One region of the Pseudarthrobacter sp. As-47 genome, then DNA from elsewhere that is predicted to be linked to it. Evidence: riboswitches for the same ligand, from Rfam matches in the RefSeq annotation. Region 1 holds a riboswitch; each other region holds the start of a gene.
The links. Region 1 has a riboswitch for cyclic di-AMP ahead of AC4BCK_RS03850 (aggregation-promoting factor C-terminal-like domain-containing protein). Riboswitches for the same ligand answer to the same signal wherever they lie in the genome.
Positions count from the first base shown of each region.

Region 1 (2,253 bases):
CGGATGACGGAACACTTCACTCCTGACGGGGAAAAGTCGCTGGCCAGGGTGCAAAGCCAGTCCCAGCGGATGACGGCACTGGTGGAGGACCTGCTGCTGCTGGCGCGGCTTGATGAGGGACAGCCTTTGAAGCTCAGCGAGGTGGACCTGAACCAGCTGGTGGTGGAAGGCGTCAGCGACGAAAAGGTCATGGCGCCCGGGCACACCTGGCGACTGGAGCTCCCCGACGAGCCCGTTGTGATGAACGGGGATCCGTCCCAGCTGCGGCAGGTGCTGATGAACCTGCTGTCCAACGCGCGCAAGCACACGCCGCCGGGGACCACCGTGGTCACCGGGGTGGGGAAGACGCCGGAGGGTGCCGCGGTGGTAACGGTAACGGACGACGGCGGGGGCATTCCGCCGGAGTTCGTGGACCAGGTCTTCGCACGGTTCGCCCGCGCAGACGCGGCCCGGACAGGCAAGAGCGAAGGGCCTGGCGCATCCGGCACGGAAGGAACAAGCGGCCTGGGGCTTTCCATCGTGGAGTCCATTGTTGAGGCCCACGGGGGCAAGGTCACGGTGACATCACAGCCCGGCCGCACCCGGTTCGTGCTCCAGCTCCCACTGCCGCAAGTTCAGGCGCAAGACGGCGCGCCGCTAGCGTGATCCCTGTTACCAAAATGTGACTTAAGCGCTGCACTCCTGTACCGTCGATTGGGTGCGGTTCCCGTTCGGGCCGCATATCCGGATGACGCCAAGCTCTGCCGCTTCCCGGATTCCGCTTGAGCATAGGCAGAGGCGGGGGACCCAACAGTCCCGGGCATTCAACTGCCCTTGGGGTTAAGCCAGCACGTGATTTTTCCGTGTGGCCGGATGCCCTCATCCGAACCCGACAGCTAACTCCGCAGGTGTGAGAGGCGATCCATCATGTCTAAGTTCCTTAGTAAAGCACGCCCGAAACCAGGCCCTGAAGCCCGCGCCCCGCGCACGTCAGGCAAAACCCCGTCCTTCGGCCAGCGCGCTGCCATCCTCGCAGCGTCCGGCGCCCTCCTTGTAGGCGTTGGAGCCGCGGGCCAGGCTACCGACACCGCAGTGCAGGTGGCAGCCACGCAGACTCAGGCGGTTGAGGCACAGTCGAAACTGAGCATCGAAAAGAGCGAAATCCAGGCGAACCCGGCTCCCGCTCCTGCAGCTGAGCCGATCAACGTGGTACCGCAGGCAGCCGAACCGGCCCCTGCTCCCGCTCCCGAGCCCGCACCCGCGCCGGCCCCGGCGCCTGAACCCGCACCGGCACCGGCGCCCGCTCCGGAGCCTGCGCCCGTCGTCGCGGTCAACGACCCCGCAGGGGCACAGGCTTACGCTGCCGGCCAGCTGGCCTCCTACGGCTGGGCCGCCGACCAGATGCAGTGCCTGCAGACCCTGTGGACCAAGGAATCAGACTGGACCACCACGGCCACCAACCCGAGCAGCGGCGCTTACGGCATTGTGCAGTCCCTGCCTGCCGAGAAGATGGCCAGCGCGGGCGCCGACTACCTCACCAATTACCGTACGCAGATCAACTGGGGCCTGAACTACATCCAGGAGCGCTACCAGTCCCCGTGTGGAGCACTGAACTTCCACTACGCCAACAACTGGTACTAAACCGAAGCAGCGTGCCCCTCGCGGTCCAGTGCGTCCCGGCCCGGGATGTACTGGACCGCCCACCGGTTCCCGTCGGGATCGGCGAAGTACACAAAATGGCCCCAGTCCTGCACGTCCACATCGCTGACCTCCACCCCGTTGGCCTTCAGCTGAGCGTGGGCGGCCTGGATGTCATCGACCACGAGCTGCAGGTTTGAGCCTGTGCCGGGAGGCGCGTCCGTGAGCCCTTCCCCAATGCAGATGGAGCAGGCAGACCCTGGCGGGGTCAGCTGCACGAACCTGATGGAGTCGCTGGGCCGCTCGTCGAAATCGGCGTTGAAGCCCACTTTGTTGACGTAGAAGTCTTTGGCGCGGTCCACATCGGACACGGGCACAAAAACGAGTTCCAGTTTCCAGTCCATGCGCACAGGCTAAGCCTTGTGTTGGGAAGCGGGAAAGGCTTGAGTCCTAGCCTGCGATGCCGTACAGGCGGTCGCCTGCGTCGCCCAGGCCCGGAACGATGTAGGACTTTTCGTTGAGCTTCTCGTCGATGGACGCCAGGACAATGGTGACGTTTGCGCCGGAGAGTTCTTCCTCCAGCTTGGCCAGGCCCTCCGGCGCGGCGAGCAGGCAGATGCACGTGACATCCGAGGC
Region 1 is NZ_CM177088.1:798,846-801,098, reverse strand. Features, by position in the region: gene AC4BCK_RS03855 (sensor histidine kinase) at 1-645, shown strand, start outside; cyclic di-AMP (ydaO/yuaA leader) riboswitch at 739-901, shown strand; gene AC4BCK_RS03850 (aggregation-promoting factor C-terminal-like domain-containing protein) at 907-1,620, shown strand; gene AC4BCK_RS03845 (glyoxalase superfamily protein) at 1,617-2,021, opposite strand; gene upp (uracil phosphoribosyltransferase) at 2,068-2,253, opposite strand, start outside.

Region 2 (2,253 bases), on a different replicon from region 1:
ACAGGGGTCATGGACATCAGTGCCACCATCGTGGCGTGGCTGAGGGCGACTGCCGCTACCGCATACCTGGCACGCGGGGTGGTGTACAGAACCCGCAAACCGCTCTGGGGCCGGGGCGCGGCAGGGTCCGGCACCCGTGCAGACATCGCGGTCAGGAGGGGGTCCGGCCGCAGGCCCGTCGCATAGACGACGGCGGCTGCAAGCTGGGCGACTACGGAAAAGGCAAAAGCCCCTGTCAGAGGGGGCAGGCCAAGGGCGGCGCCGACGCTCTCTCCCGGATCGAAGAGGTTCGGACCCAGGACTGCACCGATCGTCGTGGACCACACCACTATGGAGAGGTCCCGGCCCCCGGACCCGGGCAGGGAAAGGTCAGTTGCGGCGAAACGGGCCTGCAGGTTCACGGCGGAACCTGCACCAAGAAACATCAGGCCCGCCAGCAACAAAGGAAAGATACCCAGGGCGGCGGAGGTGATGGCCGTTACGGCGCCGGTGCCCGCAATCAGCGCGCCCAAGGACAGCGAGATCCGGCGGCCGCGGGCTCTAGCCAGCCGGGCCAACGGGACGGCGGCGAGAGCGGCGCCCAAGGTGCTCATTGTGGCGGCCATGCCGGACCAGGCATTGGATCCGGAGAGCTGCGCGGCCAACAGAGAACCCAGGGACAACGTGGCGCCCATGCCGATGCCACCGAGAACCTGCCCGCCGACCAGGACAGGAATGACACGACGCTGGAGCCGCTGGTTCCCCCTCCCCGGTGCCCCGGAAAGAACGACCAGGTCATGCCCCGGGCTCCCATCAGGTCTCAAGTCTTCCGCCGACTTCTTGTCCATGCCTATCCTCCTGGCGTACTCCAGCGCGTACCGCGCCAAAATAAATATACCCCACGGGGTATCTCGGTCCTCGGGGAGTGAAATTCGTGGGTACAACAAGACGGTCCGGTCGCGGCCGGGAAACGTCTTGCTCCGCACAGGCCAGCCCGGCGCGTATGAGGTCGTCATGACCCGCGGTACGTCTATTGCCGGTCAAAAGTTCCCATGCGCAAATGTTTATACATTTGTGATTTTCCGTGTAGATTTGGGCCCGTGCCGCCCGCCAGGCGCTGCACCCTTGGCTTGTTACCGAACCCTGCCGCCTGCCAAGGCCCATACATCACAGTCTCCGGCAGGGGCGGGGGAACCAAAAATACGGATTCGAAACTGAGTCCTTGGGGTTAAGCCGCCGGCATCATGTCCGGTGGCCGGGTGACTCCCACCCGCATCCGACAGCTCACCTCGCAGGTATCGGGAGAGGTTAAGCAATGTCAAAGAAAAATGCCCGCCACAGGGCCGCCTCCAACAGCACCCTGTCCGCCCTTTCACGCAGCGTCTCCAGCCATGGAGGAGCGGTGGGCCGCCAGGCTGCCCTCGTCGCCGTGGGATCCGGGCTCGTGCTGAGCATGGCCGTCCCGGCCCATGCGGGAGCCACGGCCTCCGATCCGCAGGGGGGAACCGCTTCAGGGACCATCTCCTCCCCGGCAGGACTTCCCGGCCAGGCTCCGGCCCAAGGAGCCTCCGTCCACACGGTGGTCGCCGGGGACACCCTGGGCCAGATAGGAGCGCTCCACGGAATCCCCCTGGATGAGATTCTGTCGCTGAACGGGCTTCACATGGCTTCCATCATCTATCCGGGGGACGTCATAACACTCTCCGGGACAGCGGGCACCCCCGCCCCGGGACGGGCGGCTGCTCCGGCACCGGGCGCGACCGCAGCATCCGCCGCGGTGGCGTACCAGTCTTCGGCCCTGGCGCCGGCGAGCGTGGGTGGCGGGCAGGGGGCGCCGTCTTCACTCAATGGGGTGATTCTGGCCGCGGCGCAAGCCCAGATGGGCGCCATCCAGGACTGCACGGTGCTGGGGGAAGTGGCCCTGCGGTCGGCTGGGATCCAAGGAGTCGGTGATGAATCGCCCGAGTCCCTGATGGCCTACGCCACGCCGGTATCGACGCCGGAACCCGGTGATTTTATCTACTATGCCGACGGTGGAATGGGCTTTTCGCATAACGCGGTCTACCTCGGTGACGGGCAAGCCATCCACAGCGGATGGAACGGCAACCAGACCGTTGTCTTCAGCGTCAATGTCGGTTCCGGACCTTCCTACTACCGCGTGAACGCCTAATTCCTGACGTCCGCGGCGCCTGGCCACGCAGGCAGGCACCGCGGACGCACAGCGCCTGATAACTGAGCGAAACATCCGCAATGCGCAGCAGGCGCCCCGATACC
Region 2 is NZ_JBYZMU010000002.1:153,801-156,053, forward strand. Features, by position in the region: gene AC4BCK_RS21760 (MFS transporter) at 1-827, opposite strand, end outside; cyclic di-AMP (ydaO/yuaA leader) riboswitch at 1,121-1,291, shown strand; gene AC4BCK_RS21765 (LysM peptidoglycan-binding domain-containing protein) at 1,295-2,149, shown strand.
Region 2: another riboswitch for cyclic di-AMP. It lies ahead of AC4BCK_RS21765 (LysM peptidoglycan-binding domain-containing protein); the one in region 1 lies ahead of AC4BCK_RS03850 (aggregation-promoting factor C-terminal-like domain-containing protein).

Region 3 (2,253 bases), 160 kb from region 1:
TTAGACGGTACAGCAGTTTTCGTTGAATGTCACATTCAGGTCACGGCGGGTCATGATGATTCGATAGCCGTCCCTCATTTGACTACAGCCAACCCGTGGGATCGACGACTTCGCCGTTGACCTGGACCTCGAAGTGGAGGTGGCAGCCTGTTGAAGCACCCGTGGTACCGCTGAGCGCCAGGACATCGCCGCGGGAGACCGTCTGGCCCTCGGTGACACTGAAGGACGAGAGGTGGTTGTAGGTGGTCTCCAGGCCGTTGCCGTGGTCCACGACAACGCGGTTTCCACCGCCGTACTGGTGCCACCCGACGAACGTCACGGTGCCGGCTGCGGCTGCCAGGACCGAGGTGCCGCACTGGGCCACGTAGTCCTGGCCGCGGTGGAAGTCACCGGAGCCGCCGGTGATCGGGCTGACCCGGTAGCCGAACGGGGAGGCAGTGGACAGCGCGGCCAACGGGGCTCCGAGGCTTCCGGCCGAGGCTGCGCGGGACACGGAACCGGCGGACTGCGCGCTGAGCAGCTGCTTCAGCTTGCCGTCGGGATCCGCCTGGGTCACCACGGCAGAGCGGCTGAAGTCGATCTGCGCGCCGGCCTCGGCGGATACCTGTGGCTGCGGGGTAACAGCCGAGGCTGCCACGGGGGTGACGCTGCCTGCATTGTCGGTGGCCATGACGGGGCTGGTTGCCGGAACGGTCACGGTCAGCACCAGCCCGGTGGCAGCCAGCGCGATTCCGGCTTTCTGGCCAATGCCGCTGGCGGAGGCAAATTCTGTGATCTGCCGGAAGGGACCTCGACGGCGGCGTGCATCACGATGCGGATCGCGGGGGCGTTCCGTGGTGATGACCTCGACAACGCGCGGCGTTGGAACGGGGGCGGCCGCGCGGCGGCGCCCCTTGGGGGTCTGCATGGACAAGAAGGGTTCCTCTCTGGAAAGCCTGCGAAGTTAGCTGTCGGATTCGGGTCAGAGAGTTCACAGACCCGGTCCGCCTGGGCAAGCTCGGCACAGAGGTATCCCCGGAAGGATCCAACGCTGGAAGAGGCTTGCTGCTGACGGACTTCACCCCAAGGCAGTCCCCCGTCTGCCGGTTGTGGTTCCCCCGCCTCTGCCAGTAATGACTCGTGCACCTGATCCGCTGGCAGAGCTCGGCTCCGGATCAGGTAACGCTTTAGTATCTACGCTTGGGTTTAACTATAGGGCCAGAAGTCCCAAAGTAACAATTCCGTTATCTTTGGCTAATCCGTCCCGGCCGGGGTAGTACGCGGGTTTACCGGACGGCAACGAAGACGTGGGCTGCGACTTCGGGCGGCAACTCCAGGGCGCCCTCTATGCCGGGCACGCGGACCGAAATGTAGTCTCCCACCCGCTCCAGCGAGACCGCAGCCCCGGGACGGATGCCGCCCTCGTCGAGCTGGACCAGCAGTTCCGGCTCCACCTGGATCGGCTCAGCCAGGCGGCTTACGGTTACCTCCGACGCCGGGCCATAGGACTTCATTGCCTCCAGCAGGCTGACGGCCCCGTCCGCGAATCCTTGCGATGCCTGGCCGCCGAGGGCCGCCAGGCCGGGGATGGGATTGCCGTACGGGGACTCCGTGGGGTGGTCAAGCAGCTCGTAGATGCGCCGCTCCACGCGTTCGCTCATGACATGCTCCCAGCGGCAGGCCTCGTCATGGACGTAGGCCCAGTCCAGGCCGATCACGTCTGCCAGAAGCCGCTCCGCCAGCCGGTGCTTCCGCATCACCTCGGTAGCGCGCTTCCGGCCCACTTCGGTGAGTTCGAGGTGCCGGTCGCCCGAGACAACCACCAGGCCATCCCGCTCCATCCTGCCTATGGTCTGGGAAACCGTGGGGCCTGAGTGCCGCAGGCGCTCGGCGATCCGGGCGCGGAGGGCCACGATGTTCTCTTCCTCAAGCTCCAAGATGGTCCGAAGGTACATCTCCGTAGTGTCGATCAGATCCGTCATCCAGCTCAGCTCCTCGAGCGCAGTACCTTGCGTTGTCCCACCGTATCGCCTTCCGCGCGACGTAGTCCGTTGGAAAGCTTAGCCTATTTTGACTTTGTCCGAATAGTTGGCGGCCGTCACAACAGGCCGTCTCAATGTCTGGACTATGACGGTGCCGGTTCCCGCACCAACGCCGGTTCAGGCAGAATGAGGAGGGCCGGAGTTGCAGTCACAGCCGACTGTCCGCCAAGCAACCACCCGTCCGGACCCTAGCCGCGTCCACGCCGAAATTGGAGCACCTGTGAGCGAAAAC
Region 3 is NZ_CM177088.1:959,572-961,824, reverse strand. Features, by position in the region: gene AC4BCK_RS04480 (M23 family metallopeptidase) at 83-907, opposite strand; cyclic di-AMP (ydaO/yuaA leader) riboswitch at 918-1,134, opposite strand; gene AC4BCK_RS04475 (iron-dependent transcriptional repressor DtxR) at 1,266-1,961, opposite strand; gene serC (phosphoserine transaminase) at 2,242-2,253, shown strand, end outside.
Region 3: another riboswitch for cyclic di-AMP. It lies ahead of AC4BCK_RS04480 (M23 family metallopeptidase); the one in region 1 lies ahead of AC4BCK_RS03850 (aggregation-promoting factor C-terminal-like domain-containing protein).